DNA from 2 places in the Arthrobacter sp. NPDC080031 genome. Region 2 is predicted to be linked to the other one. Evidence: riboswitches for the same ligand, from Rfam matches in the RefSeq annotation. Region 2 holds a riboswitch; the other holds the start of a gene.
The links. Region 2 has a riboswitch for cyclic di-AMP ahead of AB0323_RS18375 (NlpC/P60 family protein). Riboswitches for the same ligand answer to the same signal wherever they lie in the genome.
Positions count from the first base shown of each region.

Region 1: linked by a shared signal. The riboswitch ahead of AB0323_RS12165 (hypothetical protein) and the one ahead of AB0323_RS18375 (NlpC/P60 family protein) in region 2 are both predicted to bind cyclic di-AMP.

Region 1 covers NZ_JBFBLA010000012.1:96,542-105,508, forward strand. Annotated here, with positions in the region: gene AB0323_RS12145 (sodium:solute symporter family protein) at 1-1,408, opposite strand, end outside; gene AB0323_RS12150 (glycosyltransferase family 39 protein) at 1,532-3,631, opposite strand; gene AB0323_RS12155 (glycosyltransferase family 39 protein) at 3,638-5,689, opposite strand; gene AB0323_RS12160 (bifunctional glycosyltransferase family 2/GtrA family protein) at 5,686-7,056, opposite strand; gene AB0323_RS12165 (hypothetical protein) at 7,217-7,891, opposite strand; cyclic di-AMP (ydaO/yuaA leader) riboswitch at 7,975-8,171, opposite strand; gene AB0323_RS12170 (HAMP domain-containing sensor histidine kinase) at 8,313-8,967, opposite strand, start outside.
Region 2 covers NZ_JBFBLA010000024.1:2,356-11,322, reverse strand. Annotated here, with positions in the region: gene AB0323_RS18380 (M23 family metallopeptidase) at 1-559, shown strand, start outside; cyclic di-AMP (ydaO/yuaA leader) riboswitch at 689-871, shown strand; gene AB0323_RS18375 (NlpC/P60 family protein) at 877-1,641, shown strand; gene AB0323_RS18370 (HNH endonuclease) at 1,891-2,391, shown strand; gene AB0323_RS18365 (NTP transferase domain-containing protein) at 2,429-3,091, shown strand; gene AB0323_RS18360 (DUF6457 domain-containing protein) at 3,123-3,410, shown strand; gene AB0323_RS18355 (molybdopterin molybdotransferase MoeA) at 3,407-4,732, shown strand; gene AB0323_RS18350 (FdhF/YdeP family oxidoreductase) at 4,795-7,131, shown strand; gene fdhD (formate dehydrogenase accessory sulfurtransferase FdhD) at 7,133-8,011, shown strand; gene AB0323_RS18340 (glycoside hydrolase family 38 C-terminal domain-containing protein) at 8,157-8,967, shown strand, end outside.

The sequences.
Region 1 (8,967 bases), on a different contig from region 2:
TCGCGGAGGCGACCACCGGGGCAGCCACGTTGATAGTCTGCGCACTGGCCGTGCCCAGGCTCGCGATGGGAGCGGCCAAGGCGTACTTTGCAAGCGCGAAAACGAGCAAACCGGTGGCCCAGGAGAACAAGGCTGCCGATGGGCCGCAGCGCCGGAACGGCCGCAACATCCCCAGCAGCATGGGAACGGCGATCGGCCCCACCAAGGCCCCGAACCAGAGGATTATCAGGCCCAGGACGCCGCCGAAGGAATCCGCGCTCAGGGCAATGACCATGGACAAACCGATGAAGAGGAACGTGGAAATCCGGCCACCCAGTAGTTCCGCACGCGACGTCAGGGGCTGCCGGGAACCGCGCAACGCAGGGATGATGTCCCGGATGACGACGGCGGAAATAGCGTTGGCGTCCGAAGAGGTCATAGCCATGGTGTGAGAGAACATTCCCGCGACCACCAAGCCAACCAGCCCGGCCGGCAGCAGCTGCTGGGTCAGGAGCGCATACGCCTGATCCGGGTGCGTCAGATTGGGCAGGATGAGCGGCGCGGCCCACATGGGGAAGAAGAGCACGAGCGGCCACACGAGATAGAGCGCGCCCGAAAGCAGGACCGATTTGCGGGCCGCTGAGCCGGACGGTGCGGCAATGAAGCGCTGAGCCAGGTTCCAGGTTCCTCCGTTGTAGGAAATAGTGCTGATCAGGCAGTACGCGAGGAAGAATCCGATGGTGTAATCGCCGGCGAACAGCTGCGAGTGGGAGGCCGGCAACCGGGACCAGATTCCCGCAATCGAGGAAACGCCCCCAAGCTTGGCCACGGCGAAGATGAGCATTGCAATGCCCGCGACGGACTGGATGATGAATTGGCCCATGTCGGTCAATGCGTCCGCCCACAAGCCGCCGATGGTCGAATAGATGAGCGTGACCCCGCCGACGATCAGGATCCCAACGGCGATCGGAACCCCGGCGAACACGTTCAGGAGGATCGCACTGGCAGCCCACTTGGCCGCAACATCGAAGACTTTCAATGCGGCACCGGACCAAGCCAGTACTTGCTGGGCGGGCAGGTTGTAGCGCGTGGCCAGGTATTCGAGCGGGGAGATGATTCCCAAACGCTGCCTGAGGCGGGGCCAGCGCGGGGCGAAAAAGGCAGCGCCGATGAGGCAGGCGATCGTGATCGTGAGCGACCACCAGACATACAGTGCGAAACCGGTGGTGTAGGCGATGGCGGCGTAGGCCACGAAGACAGCTGCCGAATAGCCGGACATGTGGTGGGAAATCCCCGCCAGCCACCACGGCATCTTCCCACCGGCTGTGAAGAAGTCGGCGGCGTTTTTCACTCGGCTCTTGGCCCACCAACCGATACCTATCATTACTACGAAGTAGGCCCCTAAAACGAGCCAGTCGGCGAAATACATACATCCTCCTTGATGCAACGCAAGCTTGGAAATGGATCTGCAGTGGCGTCCACTTTTCTCTGCAAACGTTTGCAAAACAAGAGTCTTTTGGAAAGATTTCTCCTGCGGACTTCCTCAGCCCACTCAGCCAGCCAGTGCGTACACCGTGGTCCCGCCAATGTCCTGGGCCGGGAAGTTCGCAGCCACCCATTGCGCGATCCGGGCAGGAGCTTCCGATCCGCTGTTCGCCTGCATGGTCCCGCCGGCGATGAAGTAGTGGATCTTGCCTTCTGCCACGAGCTGCTGGAACTGTTCGAGCGTCGGGGACGGGTCGGTGCCGTTGAAGCCACCCACCGCCATGACGGGCAGTTCGGTGGCCAGCTGGTAGCCGGCGGCGTTGTTGGAACCCACGACGGCGGCCGCCCAAGTGTAGTTCGAGGCGCCGGTTTTCAGTGCGGCAACCATTTCCGACGACGGCGTGGTGGCGCCGAGCAGGCCGCCCATCCCACCGCCTTGCCGGTTCGCGCCAAAGCCACCGCCCTGGATGCCCGGCTGCCGGAGGGCTTGCGGGGGAGTGTTTTGGCCGTTGTTCTGGCCTGTGTTTTGGCCGTTGTTCTGGCCTGTGTTTTGGCTCGCGCCGTTTTGTCCGAAGCCGCCCCGGCCGCCGAAGCCGAAGCCGCCGAACGTCGTCGTGGGACCGGCGCTGGGGATTGCGCCGCTATGCGTTACGGAGGCGGTTGAGATCGAGTACGCCAGCGGGCCGGCGAGGGAGGCCGCGAGGGCGAGCACCGCCGTCGTGCGCTGAAGGATCGTGGGCTGAAGGATGCGGGACGGGAAGCGTCCCGAGAGCATCAGCCCGGCCGCGGCTGCCAGGGCGCCCAGCAGCACCGCCCAGCGCAGCCACGGACCATACGCGGTGGTGCTGCCCAGGAGATCGAAGGCCAGGAATCCCGCTGCGGCCACGGCCGCGGCGAGCGCTACCGCGGCGACGAGCTGCGCGCGGTTTTGCCACAAGAGCGCTCCGCCCAAGCCAGCAAGCCCGGCGATGCCCGGGGCCAGGGCTACTGCATAGTAGGGATGGATGATGCCGGCCATGAAGCTGAACACCAGCCCGGTGACAAGCACCCACGAGCCCCACACGATCACCGAGGCACGGACGCCATCGGTGCGCGGGGCACGGCGGCCCAGCCACAGCAGCCCGGCCCCGAGAACCAGCACCGACGGCAACAACCATGCGATCTGGCCGCCGAACTCGCTGTTGAACATCCGGAACAGCCCTGGAACTCCCCAACCGTTGCCGCCCCCGACGCTGCCGGTTTCCTGTCCGCTGAGCCGACCCAGGCCGTTGTAACCGAGCGTCAATTCCAGGATGGAGTTGTTCTGGGAGCCGCCGATGTACGGCCGCATGTTCGCCGGAACGAGTTCGACGACGGCGAGCCACCAGCCTGCCGAAACCACCATGGCTGCCCCAGCGCCTAGCAGCCGAAGCAGGCGACGCCCCACTCCGCCCGGCGCGGCAACCACGTACGCCACCGCGAATCCAGGAACCACCAGCAGGACCTGGAGTTGCTTGGTGAGGAAGCCGAAGCCCAGGAGCACCCCGGCCAGCAGGAGCCAGCGCAGCTTGTCGTCCTGGATGGACCGCAGCGTGGCGTAGCCGGCGGCCGTCATGAGCAGCACCAGCAGGGCGTCCGGGTTGTTGAACCGGAACATGAGGGTGGCTACCGGGGTGATGGCCATGACGACGGCGGCCAGCAACCCGGCCCGGTGCGCGAGCCGCGGGTCGCCGGTGGCGGGGGCCGCGGCCCGCCGGACCGCAAGATACAGCAGCCATGCCGTGGCAACGCCCATGAGTGCCTCGGGAACCAGGATGCTCCAGGAGTTCAGCCCGAAGATCCGTACCGAGAGGCCCATGATCCAGAGGGACGCCGGCGGCTTGTCCACCGTGATGGAGTTGGCGGCATCGGAGGATCCGAAGAACCAGGCCGCCCAATCCTGCGAACCGGCCTGGGCTGCGGCGGAATAGAACGGGTTGGCCCAGCCGGAAGCGCCAAGGTTCCAGAGATACAGGACCGCCGTTGCGAGCAGGACAATGCCGAGCTCCCCGCGGTGCCGCAGGGCATGCGGGTCACTGTTGCGGCGGGGTTTTTGCCTCAGGCCGGGCGGGACCCGCTCCACCAAACGCGACGGCGGGACGGGCTGCGCTGGTTTGGAACCGGTGTCCGTGGAATAGGAAGCGGTCATCGGAATCTACTTTGTCAGCTTGTAGACGGTGGAGCTGCCCGCCGTCTGGGCTTGGAAGTTGGCCTGTACCCAGGAGGCTACCTCGGAATTGCCGCCTTGGCCTCTGAATCCGCCGCCGCCACCCATGCCGCCTCCTGCAATGTAGTAACCGATCTGTCCCTTGGCCACCATGTCCTGGAATTGTGCCAGCGTGGGGTAGGGATCGCCACCGTTCCAGCCACCGAGCGCGATCACGTTGGTGTTGGTGGCAAGCTCAAGGCTTGCGGCCTGGCTGGCGCCGGAGACGATCGCCGACCACTTCGTGGTGGTGGACGTCAGCAGCGCGGTCAGTCCTGCGTCGGCCGTTCCCTCCGAACCCGGCCCTCCGGCCTGGCCCGCGCCACCAGCTGCGCCGAACCCTCCGGCGCGGTTTCCGAAGCCACCCATGGCGGAGCCGGCGGGTCCCGACGTCGGGATGGAACCGGAGTGCGCGGTTGCCGCCGTCGCGAGCGTCCACGCCGCGGTTCCCAGGCAGCCGGCCAGAAGGGAAACGACGACGACGGCTGCGGCCGTGGCCTTCCGGAACCGGCCGGCCGGCTTGAGCGAGTCGAGGCGGAGCAGGATTGCCGCGGCCGCCACCACGCCCAGGACGACGATCACGATGCGCAACCAGGGAAGCCACGAGGCGTCGCGGCCCAGGAGAACCGCGGACCAAGCCGAACTTCCGAGGATTACCACTGCCAGGACGATCCTGGCAGGCCAGTACCCGCGGCCACGCCACAGCTCAACGCTGCCGATGCCCACCAACGCTGCGATTGCCGGTGCGAGCGCTACCGCGTAATAGGGGTGGACGATGCCGCCCATGAAGCTGAAGACCCCCGCTGTGACCAGAAGCCAGCCACCCCAGAGGATGAGCGCGGCGCGGGTGCGGGAGGCTCGCGCTTCCCGGCGGGTGAACCACAGGCCGGCTGCCAGCAGAATGAGCGCCGCAGGAAGAAGCCAGGAGACCTCGGCGCCGAAGCTCCTGCCAAACATGCGGGCGATCCCGGCAGCTCCACCGAAACCGGCGTTGCCGCCACCACCGCCGTCGAACGCACCCAAACCGCCAGCGGGCGCTCCAGCGCCCCCTCCGCCGGGCGTCCCTTCGCCCGAACCGGTGATGCGGGACAGCCCGTTGTAGCCGAAGGTCAGCTCGAGGAAGCTGTTGGTTTGCGAACCTGCCATGTAGGGCCGCGCCGAAGCCGGAGTCAGCTGGAAGAGAGCCACATAGCTGCCTGCCACCACAGCGATACCTGCCAATGCGCCCAGCAAGTGCAGCAGCCTCCGCCGCAACGGGGTAGGTGCGGCCCAGAGGTACGCGAGTCCCAGGCCCGGAACAATCAGGAAACCCTGCAGCATTTTGCTCAGGAATGCCAGGCCCACCACGGCGCCGGCCGCGGCGAGCCACTTCCAGCCTGCCCGTTCGATAGCACGGGTAGTGAAGTACGCCGCGAGCACCAGGCACAGGGTCAGCATGGCGTCGGGGTTGTTGAAGCGGAACATGAGCGCGGCCACCGGGGTCAGTGCCAAAGCACCACCGGCCAACAAGCCAGCGCCCGGTCCGGAGATCCGCTTGACCGTCAGATAGAGGAGACCGACGGCGGCCACGCCCATGAGCGCCTCGGGAACCAGCATGCTCAGGGGTGAGAAGCCGAAGATCCGGCCCGCCAAGGCCGGGATCCACAAGGAGGCCGGCGGCTTGTCCACGGTGATGGCATTGCCGGCGTCGAGCGAACCGAACAGGAACGCCGTCCAGTCCTTGGTGCCGGCCTGGATGGCGGCGGCGTAGAAGGAGTTTCCGTAGCCGGTGGCTGCGAGGTTCCAAAGATACAGGAAGGCCGTGGCTACGAGGAGCCCGGCGGCGGACGGCCGCACCCAGCGGGGCTGCCGGCCAAAGGCGTATCGCGTCCAATGGGGCGTGGCACCGGGGGTTGACGGGCCTGTCGAGTGCCCGCCCTGCGGTGACTGGGTAGTTCCGACGGCGTTGGGCGAGTCGGATCCGGCCGGTCCTGTGCTTGCGGGAGTAATCGTGGAAGTCATGATGCTGCCGTTTCTGTGCGCGATGTGGCTTGTGTGGCGGGTGCAGTCGCCTGCGCGACAGGCTGTCGGAAGACCCAAAGCCGGAACAAGAGGAAGCGGACCGCGGTGGCGGCGAGGTTCGCCGCAACGACGGTGAGGAGCTCGCCCCAGCGGTCCGGCGTCGTCGTACTGTGCACCAAGGCGAGTGCCCCGGAGGTGAGCGCGAGGCCGATCCCGAAGACGATCAAACCCTCGAAGTGGTGCCGTACGGGGTTCCCGCCTTGGATGCCGAAGGTGAAGCGCCGGTTGGCTCCGGTGTTGGCGATGGCCGTGACGAGCAGCGCCAGGAAGTTGGCCAGTTGCGGGTCCATGAAGCCGCGGCAGAACAAGAAGATGAGCACATAGGCGAGGGTGGACGCAGCGCCGATTGCGGCGAACCGGACCAGTTGCCCGAAAAGGCTGCTGCGCGGGCTCTGCTCGGCGGTGCGGGACGACGCCGGGAGCGGCCCGCGTGCAAGCGCTGCGCGCAGTTCCGGAATGGGGATGCGTCCCGAGACGAGATCCCGGGTGAGCCGGACCATGCCGCGGATGTCGGCCAAGGCGGTGCGCACCAAGTCAACGCTTGAATTGGGATCGTCGATCCAGTCAACCGGAACCTCGTGGACCCGGAGGCCGCAGCGTTCGGCGAGGACCAGGAGTTCAGTGTCGAAGAACCACGAGTTGTCCAAGGTGTGGGGGAGGATCTGCTGCGCAACGTCGGCCCGGATCGCTTTGAAGCCGCATTGGGCATCGCTGAAGCGGGCGCCCATGAACGAGTGCAGCATCAGGTTGTAGCTGCGCGAAATGAACTCGCGCTTGGGGCCGCGGACAACCCTGGAATCGCGGGTCAGCCGTGTTCCAATCGCGAGATCCGAATGGCCGGAGATCAGCGGGGCCAAAAGGGGAGCCAGTGCGGCGAGATCCGTGGACAGATCCACGTCCATGTAAGCCAGAACCGGCGACGGCGACGCGAGCCACACCCTGCGCAGGGCGTTGCCGCGTCCCTTCTCCTCAAGATGGACAACCGCGAGCTCAGGCAGTTCCCTGGCCACACGTTCGGCGATTTTCAAGGTGCTGTCCGTGCTTGCGTTGTCCGCCACGGTGATGCGGAAGCCATGCGGGAAGGATTCGCGCAAATGGCCGTGCAGCCTGCGCAGGCACTCTTCGAGGTCGCGTTCCTCGTTGAAGACGGGGATGGTGACATCGAGCACGGGGATGGCGGTGTGGGTGTCCACGGGGGCGCGCCGCACCGTGCTGCGTTGAATGGGAGTGCTGGCTTGGATGGGAAGGCCCGGCGGCACCACCGCGGGGTCCTTCAGGGTTCCGGAGGTGGATTCGATGAGCGTCATGTATCCAGAGTGCCGTTGCAGAATATGAGGGCTTTAGGCGGAACCTGTGACGTGGCTGTGGATGTATGACCGGCGTGGCGAATCGCCTGCCTCGTCGAAAAACGCAGAGGTCCGCCCCCTGAAGGGGACGGACCTCAACGCATTTTTGCGTGGCTTCGGCTTAGTACCAGTTGTGGGCCAAGTGGAAGGACCACGCCGCGGACGGCGATCCGTAGCGTTCCTTGATGTAGTTCAGGCCCCAGCGGATCTGCGTCTGGTAGTTGGTCTGCCAGTCGGCGCCTTCTGATGCCATTTTGTCGCCCGGCAGAGATTGCCCGATCCCGTAGGCGCCACTGGAGGCGTTGGTGGCAGTGGTGCGCCAATCCGATTCCTTGTTCCACAGGGTGATCAGGGCTGACATTTCGCCCTGGCCCCAACCGTAGGAGGGCAGGATGCTTGCGGCATAAGCCTGGGCGCCGGAGGGATCATCGACGGCGACGGGCGCGGCCGGGGCTGCCGGAGCAGGGGGTGCAACGGGGGCCGGGGGCGCCACGGCGGCCGGGGGCGCCACGGGTGCGGCCGGTGCGGCAGCCTGGGGCGCGACGGCGGCCGGAGCGGGGGCGGGTGCCTGGCTCGGCGTCGGCGTGGCGCTCGGCTTGGGGCTTGCGCTCGCGCTCGCCGGCGGCGTGGCTGCGTGGTCCGTCGCGCGGGATTCGGACGTGCGGCTCATGTCCTGGGCATTGATGGCTTGTCCGGCGGCCTGGGTGGCGGCGCCTGCGCCAAGGAACACGGCAACGACGCCGGCAACAACTGCCATCCGCTGGCCGGTGCCAAGGTTCGAGGCGGCTCGCCTCAAGGTGGAACGTGACTTGTTTCTCCGGGCTGGTTCGCCGCGGTGGCGCGCAACAGAGCGCGACTGATTCCTGGAATCAGACATGGTGATTGCCTCTCGACGCCTGCGGAGTTAGCTGTCGGATTCGGATGAGGTCATCCGGCCGTGGCCACAGGGAATCGTGGCTGTACGGCTTCACCCCTAGGGCTGGCTCAACATGAGCGCTTGCCCGGAGACCTGGGTCCCCCGTCTCTGCCTGGACTGTTGGGCACCGGGGAGGGGCAGAGCTCGGCGCCTACCCGGCGGTGGCCGGAATTATCCAGCGCACCTATTCGACGGTACAGGAGGATTCCGCTCAAGTCACATTTAGGTAACGGAGATCACGACGCCGGTGGGTCAACTTGCGCTCGCCGCGCACCGGCGTCACGCCCTCCTGGGTTGCCGTTCAGGCCGTGGCGGTCCTGAGCGCCGGAAGCCGCACCGCAAATTCCGTTCGGCCGGCCCGCGATGCCACTTCGACGGTTCCACCATGCGCCTGGACAATGGATTCCACGATCGACAAGCCGAGCCCGGACGTGCCCTCGGAACCCGAGCGGGCGGCGTCGGCACGGGCAAAACGTGAGAAGATCCTGCCCTGGAATTCAGGCGGGATGCCCGGCCCGTTGTCGGTCACCGTCACCACGGCGCTGCCGTCGGCCGAACGCATGACGCTTGTGACCACGGTGGTTCCCGCCTCCGTGTGCTTGCGGGCATTGGAGAGCAGATTCGCCAAAACCTGATGGAGTTGAGTGGTGTCGCCACGGACCATGAGGGGCTCGTCCGGAAGCTTGAGCTGCCAGATGTGATCCGGGGCCATGACTTTCTCGTCGCTGGCGGTCTCGATCACCAACTGCGTGAGGTCCACATCGGTGAACTCCGGGGCCTTCCCTTCGTCCAGCCGGGCCAGCAGGAGGAGGTCTTCGACGAGGGTGGTCATGCGTTCTGACTGGCTCTGCACACGGGCCAGTGACTTGCGACCGTCCTCGGTGAACGTCTCCGTCATGCGCAAGAGCTCGGTATAGCCGCGGATGGCGGTCAGCGGAGTGCGTAGTTCGTGTGAG
Region 2 (8,967 bases):
AAGCCAGGCCGCCTCGGCTGCAGGCACCCAGCCTGAGATTCCGGCCGCTCCAAGTGCCACGATCGACTTCAGCCGTGCTGCGGTTTCCACCACGGCGGATCCTGACAGCAAGCTCAAGCAACTCTTGAGCGCGCAGTCCGTCGGCACCATCAAGACATCGTCCTCCAAGGGCACCCTGGGCGCGCCGCTGGACACCCTGACCACGGCCTCGCCTTTCGGGTACCGCGTGAATCCCATCACGGGCGGTTTGGGGGAGTTCCACCGAGGCCAGGACTTCGTGGCCCAGTGCGGCACCCAGGTCCATGCAGCCGCGGCCGGAAAGGTCACTTTCGCCGGCTGGCATCCGTATGGCGGCGGAAACCGCATTGTGGTGGACCATGGCAACGGCCTGGAAACCACGTACAACCATTTGTCGTCGTTCAACGTCCAGGTGGGCCAAACGGTCAGCCGTGGCGATGTCATCGCATTGAGCGGCACCACCGGCGCCTCCACCGGCTGCCACCTCCATTTTGAAGTCATGGTCAACGGCGACGTCGTTGACCCCCTGGGCTGGCTGTAGCCAATCCGATGGAAGTCTCTCGAATGCTTGTCACGCTCCGTGACCTGAATGTGACATTCAGCCAAAACTCATGTACCGTCTAAGACGCATCAACTTTTAGAGAGTTGATGCACTCGAGTGGATTGCCTAGCTCTGCCACTGCTCGAGGTTCCGTTCGCAAAACATCGTCTGGCAGAGGCGGGGGACCCACTTTTGGTCATCTTCACCGATGGCCTTGGGGTTAAGTCGCACAACTTCCGAGAGGGAGAAGTGTGGCCGGATGACTCCCATCCGAATCCGACAGCTTACCTCGCGGGCATAGGGAGAGGCCTCTTAACGTGTCTTCACGCTCTACTGTTGCGCGCCACCGTGCCGCGGTCACCAAGACCAACTCGCTTGCCGTTATCGCTAAGACTGTCGGCAGCAACGCCGGTGGCGTAGGCCGTCAGGCAGCCGTTATCGCAGCTGCTTCCGGTCTGGTGCTCACTAGCGGTATCGCAGCCAACGCTGCAGAAACCAACGTCCCCCGCGAGTCCACTTCGACCTCCGCCCTGGAAGTCCAGTCAATCGCCCAAGCAAGCATTTCCGCCGACTCCTCCGTCGCCATCAAGTACGAGCGCCCGGCGGTCTCCACCGAAGCTGCTCCGGTTGTCGCAGCTCCGGTTGCCACGCAGGACGCCACTCCGGCTCCGCAGGCTGCAACGGGTGCCGCTACCGGCTCCTCGACGCTTTCGGTCACCGCTGCTGTTTCGCCTGTAACGAAGGTTGCCAGCGGCAAGGGCGCAGCAATTGCTGCCGCAGCTTACGCCCAGCTTGGCGTTGCCCAGGACTGCACCGCCCTGGCTTCGAACTCGCTGGCCGCTGTTGGCATCAACTTCCACGGCTGGCCGGCAGACTACCTCTCCCTTGGCCGTACGGTCAGCGCTGCTGAAGCGCAGCCGGGAGACCTGGTCTACTACCAGAACGGTGGCATGGGCATGGCCCACATCGCCGTTTATGTCGGCAACGGCATGGCGGTCCACGGCGGCTGGAACGGCGGCACCACCGCCCTGTACAGCGTCAACGTCGGCTCCGGCCCGGTCTTCATCCGCGTTGGTGGCTAAATAGCTCCGGCTATATAGCTTCACTGGAACATCCCCGCTGGTCCGCCCGCGGGGATGTTCTGTTTTAACCAGCATGCGCTAACGTGTCCGGCACATGAACTTTGACCGACACTGTGCCCGAACTCCCGCAAGGATTCGGTGATCCGGCCTCCGGGTGTTTACTCTTAGGTTGTCGATCCACAGCCCGTACATGCAGAGGGCAGCCGGCCCTCGCGCCCCTGACGGGTGCGGCCGTGAAGAGGTACGTGCATGCGCACACTCGTTCTGAATGCTGGATATGAACCGCTGGCGGTAGTAACCTTCCGCCGGGCGCTGGTCCTTGTGCTCACCGGAAAAGCGAGCGTAGTGGCCGAAGGCGACGAGCCTGTCGTCGGGCCACAGGAAATTCTCGGACGTCCGTCCGTGATTCTGCTCAATCGCTACATCCGGCCGAGGTACAACACCATCACGGCGGTTACACGCCGCGGCGTCTTGCGCCGCGACGGCCACCGTTGCGCCTATTGCGGGAAAGCAGCCCACACCATTGACCACGTCCACCCCAAATCCAGGGGCGGCGCGGATTCCTGGGAAAACCTGGTGGCAGCGTGCCTTCGCTGCAACAACGCCAAGAGTGACCACACTCCAGCCGAGATGGGCTGGAAACTGAGGTTCACTCCTGCGGCGCCCACCGGGACTATCTGGCAGATCAAGGAGCTTGAGAAACCTGCGCCCGCATGGGATCCCTTCCTCCTGCCTGAATCGGCGGCCTGAACCGGAATCGAGCCTGCTTCCCGGGTAATCTGGGCGGGTGGACTTTGATGCGGTGATATTGGCGGGTGGCAAGTCCTCCCGCCTCGGCGGCGTGCCCAAAGCCCGGTTGAGGTACGACGGCGCCACGCTGCTTCAGCGCGCCGTGGCGGCCGTGCGCGGTGCCGGGAGGGTCGTCGTCGTCGGGCCGGATCCCGGCACTTTGCCGGACGGCACCTTGACCGCACGGGAAGACCCGCCCTACGCCGGACCGGCCGCCGCGATCGCCGCCGGACTCGCCGCGCTGGAAGCGCAAGACGGGGAAGCGCAGGATGGCGAAGCGCAAGACGGCGAAACGCAGGATGGGCAGAGGCCGTCCACGAAGCACGCGCCCTGGGTACTCGTCATGGCCTGCGATATGCCCCTGGCCGCCGACGCCGTTCCGGTACTCCTCCGGGAACTGGCAAGCCGCCAGGACGCGGAAGGGGCCTTGTCCGTATCCGCCGACGGTCGGAAACAGCCCCTGCTCGGGATCTACCGCGTATCCGCGCTACAACGGGAAGTGCGGGCTGCGGAAGAACAAGGTGGACTCGCCAACACCGCAGTGTTCGGCCTGCTTGCTAGGCTTGATCTGCTGGCAGTGCCTGTACCCGCAGGGTCCACCGATGACGTGGATACCTGGGACGACGCCGCGGCGCTTGGAGTGGACGGCGACCTGCCGTGATAACAGCTGTACCGGACAGTGGAGGCCGATCATGAAGAGCCAGGAAGAAACGCTCGAGGAATGGTGCCGGAGCCTGCTGCAAGCCTATGAGCTCGAAGACGTCGAGATCGACATCAACGAGATCCTGTCCCTGGCAGGCGTTGCAGCCCATTCAGTGGTCCGGCCGGCAGCTCCCTTGACCACCTTCATTGCGGGCTTCGCCGCCGGACTTGCTGCGGGCTCCGGACAAGCGACTGAGGCTGCGTCGATGGATGCCGCCATGGGCCTGGCACGCACTCTCGCGAAGGACTACACGAACCCCGGAACCGACGCCGGATGACGGAAGCCCCCGGGCATCTCCCGCACGCCGACCACCTGTGGGCCGAGGCGCGGCAACTAGCCTTCGACAGTGCCACTCCCATTCCCGCCGCACCCGTTGCGCTGAAGGACGCCCTCGGCAGGACCCTGGCCGCTGATGTGCACGCCCTGCAGGACCTGCCTCACTACGCGTCCTCGGCGATGGATGGCTGGGCGGTCAACGGCAGCGGCCCATGGATCCTCGCCGAACCAGGCCATCGGCTGGCCCCGCACCAAGCGAGCCCGATCGTCACGGGCGGCCTGATCCCGCCGGGGGCCAAAGCCGTGCTCCGCAGCGAGAGCGGGGTCCTGACCACGGACGAAGACGGTTTGCCGGTCCTCGCGCTCGGCGGGAACGCGAAACCGGGCGAGCCGCGCAACGGCCAACACATCCGGAACGCCGGGGAAGAAGCCGCGGAGGGCGAGCTGCTGATCAAATCGGGCGTTGTCTTGAACCCTGCCCATCTCGCCCTGGCCGCCTTGGCCGGGCGGGATGAACTGGACGTCCTAGGCAAGCCCCTCGTGAAAATGCTCCTCACCGGCTCTGAAGTGGTGACCGCGGGTGTCCCGGTCCCGGGCCGGGTGCGGGATACCTTCGGTCCCCAGCTTGGCGCCGTCGTCGAGCTCCTTGGCGGGATCGGCGGCGAGCAAATCAAGGTGGGCGACTCCTATGACGAGTGGCTCTCGGCCCTTCAGGAAGGCGAACTGTCGCCGGACGCGCCACCTGCCGACGTCGTCATCACCACCGGGGGAACCGGCCGTTCGGGGACGGACCACTTCCGGCGGGCCATTTCGGAGCTCGGCGGACGCCTGCTGATAGATGGAATTGCGATGCGTCCGGGACATCCCGGTGTTTTGGCTGAACTGCCGGACGGGCGCTTTGTGCTGGGTCTCCCCGGCAATCCGCTCGCGGCCATGATGGTCCTGTTCACGATCGGTGCACCGCTCCTCGCGGGGCTGGGGCACAGGACGCTGCCGGAGGTCGGCGAGGTTTCTTGCGGTGCGATGCTCGACGCCGACCCGGGGCGCACGCGCTTGCTTCCCTTCAGGTTCGTGTACGGCTTGGCCTCGCCGGCCCAGCATGCGGGGCCCGGGATGATGCGCGGCCTCGCCAGCGCCGAGGGAGTCATGGTGGTGCCACCGCACGGGGTGCAACTGGGAGAGGCAGTGCCAGCTTTTCCGTTGCCGTGGGGGCCGCCCCTTCCCCGGCCAAAGCCCACGGAAGACAAAGCCAGGAAGACTCCTGCCAAGCCAGCGCGCAAGGCGTCCTCCGGGCCGGTCGACTGGAGCGCCCTGACGGGCTGAGAGATTCCGACGCCGAATGGACGCAGGTGGATTAGAGGATCAGGCCTTGCAATGATGGGGACATGAACAGGCATGCTCCCGAGCAGGACATCAACGAAGATGACCTTCAGATCCACCCACCCAAGCGCTCCGCCGCGGGCGTCAAGGCAGTCACCGTTGCATTGGAACGCGGTTGGGCCCAAGCGGGCGTCAGCCGGACCGTCAAGTCAATGCTCCGCGTCAACCAACGGGACGGCTTTGACTGTCCCGGCTGCGCGTGGCCCGAGTCCATCACCGGCAAACGCAGCCCCGCGGAGTTCTGTGAAAACGGGGCCAAGGCAATCGCCGAGGAGAGCACCACGCGCGTGGTCGACGCCCGGTTCTGGGCCCGGCACTCCCTGGCCGAGCTTGAGGACAAGACCGAATATTGGCTCGGCAGCCAAGGCCGCATTGCCGAGCCCGTGGTGATCCGCCCCGGAGACACACACTATTCGCCGATCAGCTGGACGGATGCTTTCGCCCTGATCGGTGAGCACGTGAATGCCACCACGCCGGACCGCTGCGTTTTTTACACGTCCGGGCGCACGGCCAACGAGACCGCGTTCATGTACCAACTGTTCGCACGCGGCGTGGGCACCAACAACCTGCCCGACTGCTCGAACATGTGCCACGAGTCTTCCGGTAGCGCCCTCAACCCGACCATCGGCATCGGCAAGGGCACTGTCTCACTGGAAGACATCCACGAAGCGCAACTCGTGCTCGTTGTGGGCCAGAACCCGGGCACGAACCATCCGCGCATGCTCTCCGCCTTGCGTGATTGCAAGAACAACGGTGGCAAGGTTGTCGCGGTCAATCCGTTGCCGGAAGCCGGGCTCCTGAACTTCAAGGATCCCCAGTCGCTCAGCGGCGTGGTGGGCGGCGGCACGGACATCGCCGATGAATTCCTGCAGATCAAGGTGGGTGGCGACCTTGCCTTGTTCCAGGCATTGGGCCACCTCCTGCTGGAGGAGGAGAAGCGGCAGCCGGGAACAGTGGTAGACCGCGCCTTCATCGACGCGCAGACCGATGGCTTCGAGGCCTACGCCGAGGCCCGGGCGGCCCTGGATTGGGTTGAGACTGAACGGGCCACGGGCTTGAGCCGCATCGACATCACCAAGGTGGCCGGCATGCTGGCCGCGTCGAAGGGCACCATCATTTGCTGGGCGCTGGGTCTGACCCAGCAGCCCCACTCGGTGGATACCCTGCGGGAAATCATCAACCTGCTGCTCTTGCAGGGAAACTTCGGCAAGCGTGGCGCCGGTGCCTGCCCCGTCCGCGGCCACTCCAACGTGCAGGGCGACCGCACCATGGGCATCTGGGAGAAGCCTTCCGAAGGCTTTCTGGCAGCCCTTGACAAAGAGTTTGGAGTCACCGCTCCCCGGGCACACGGATACGACTCCGTGGAAACCCAGCACGCCTTGGAGAAGGGCGAGGTGGACGTGTTCGTTTCCATGGGCGGAAACTTCGCCGCGGCAGGCTCGGACACCGTCGCGCTGGAGGAAGGGCTCAAGCGGGCCGGGCTGACGGTGCACATCTCCACCAAGCCCAACCGCGCCCATGTGGTGCACGGCAAGACCTCCCTGATCCTGCCTACCCTGGGCCGAACGGACACGGACGACAAACACCCGGGCGGTCGGCAGATCCTCTCCGTGGAAGACTCCATGTCCGTCATCCACTCCACCCAAGGCCGCCTGACTCCGGTCTCGGAGCACTTGCTCAGCGAACCCGTCATCGTCGCACGCATGGCACAGGCAGTCCTCGGCGATGACCATGCGGTGAACTGGCGTGCCATGGCGGAGGACTACGACGTCATCCGGGACCACATCTCCAGGGTGATCCCCGGCTTCGAGGACTTCAACGCGCGTGTCCGGACCAAGAACGGTTTCGTGCTGCCCAATCCACCACGCGACACCCGCACTTTCGCCACGGACATCGGCAAGGCACGATTCACCGTGAGCCCGCTGGAGTACCTTGAAGCCCCGGGCGGCCACCTGATCCTGCAGACAGTCCGCAGCCACGACCAGTACAACACCACGTTCTACGGCTTGGACGACCGCTACCGGGGCATTTCCGAAGGCCGTCGCGTCATCCTGGTCCACGAGGACGATCTCAGCGAACTCGGCTTCGAGGACCGGGACATGGTGGACGTCATCTCCACTTTCGGCGGAACGGAACGCCGGGCGGACAAGTTCCGGCTGGTTGCCTATCCCACGGCCAAGGGCTGCGCGGCTGCGTACTTCCCGGAGGCCAACGCCCTGGTCCACCGGGAGCTCGTTGCCCGTGAATCCAACACGCCGGGCTACAAGGCCATGACGGTGCGGTTCGTCAAGCATGGGGAAGGCGCCGAACACAGGGAAGCCGTCGGAGCGGTGGGTATCTGAGATGGGACGGGTGACCCAGCGCCGCAAGGTGCACAAATTTGTGCTGGATGGCTCCGCCCAGGCGCTGGAGCACCCGGTCCGCTACCGCGAGGACTTCCTGGCCGTCGAGGAGCCGCTCGAGGTGCGCCTGGGGCACATGTCCTTCTCGGTGACCATGCGGACCCCTGGAGACGATTTCGACCTCGTCGCGGGCTTCCTGGTGTCGGAGGGCGTCATTTGGGACGCTGCCCAGCTCATTTCGCTGCGTTTCTGCGCCGGCGAGGACGAGAACGGCGTGCAGACCTTCAACGTCGTCGAAGCGCAGTTGCGTCCCGACGTCGTCCTCCCTGAGACCGGCCGCAACGTCTACACCTCCAGCTCGTGCGGGATCTGCGGCACCGACTCCATCGAGGCAGTGCGCAAATCCTCACACTTCAGCCCCGCCGGCGACTCCCTGAGCATTCCGGTCGAGGTTCTGGCGTCCCTGCCTGACCGTCTGCGGGAAGCACAGGCGGTCTTCGACAAGACAGGGGGAGTGCATGCCGCCGGCCTCTTCAGAATCCACGACGCCGGCAGCGGCAGTGCTGCCGAGCTTCTGTGCCTGCGGGAAGACGTGGGCAGGCACAACGCCGTGGACAAGGTGGTGGGCTGGGCGCTGCGCGAAGGATTGCTGCCCCTGCGCGGCACCGTCCTGCAGGTGTCCGGAAGGGCATCCTTTGAGCTGGTCCAGAAGGCGGCGCTCGCAGGAATCCCGGTTTTGGCCGCCGTCAGCGCACCATCCAGCCTCGCCGTGGAACTCGCGCAGGAGACGGGCCTGACCCTGGTGGGATTCAGCCGGGGGACCAGCCTGAACGTCTACGCGGGCAGTGACCGGGTGGGGATTAGGGACTTGCAGGGATAGCCGCCAACACTTGGCTATTGTCCAGGAACAACGTAGATTTTATCCATCGAATGGAATCGATTTCCTCCGGACAATGGCCTTGCGTAGGCTGCTCATCTCGGTAAGGAAGCATCTCTACCCAGCCCACCGCCAAAGGGGACTTTAATTGCACGACGACCGCCTGATCACTGAGAAGCGGCTCGAACGTTTTGTCCGGGAGCGGATAGCCCCTGCCATCTATGGCCGCGCACTGCCCCTTGAACTGAGCAGCTGGGATGCCCCGGGAGAGCCCGTTCCGGTCTCGGAAGCACTCCGCCAGGTCTTCGAACCCCAGGAACACGGTGCCGCGTGGGGCAAGGCCTGGAGCACCAAGTGGCTGCGGCTTCGAGGCGAGGTCCCGGAGGGCTGGGGAGCAGCCGATGGTACCGCGGTGGAGATCGTCGTCGATCTCGGCTTCAACAACGATGTCCCGGGATTCCAGTGCGAAGGCATCGCCTGGCGACCGGACGGCACCATCATCAAGGCCATCTCTCCGCGCAACCAGTACGTGCCGCTGAAGCTTCTGGGTGGCGGCCTTTCGGTGGACTTCTACGTCGAGGCCGCCGCCAATCCCGACCTCAGCCAGGGGTGGAGCTTCGCGGCAACCCCGCTGGGGGACAAATCCACCTCCGGCGACGAGCCCCGCTACCGGCTCGGACGCATCGCCATAGCCGAACTCAACGAGGTGGTCTGGGACCTTCACCAGGACATCTGGACCCTCAGCGGGCTGATGCACGAGTTGCCTTTCGAACTGCCCCGGCGGCACGAGATCCTCCGCGCTTTTGAGCGCATGCTTGATGTCATGGACCCGGACGATGTCGCGGGCACTGCAGCCGCCGGCAGGGAAGCCCTCGCCGAGGTCCTCAGTCGGCCCGCTTACGCCTCGGCCCACGAACTTCTGGCCACCGGCCACGCGCACATTGACTCGGCCTGGCTCT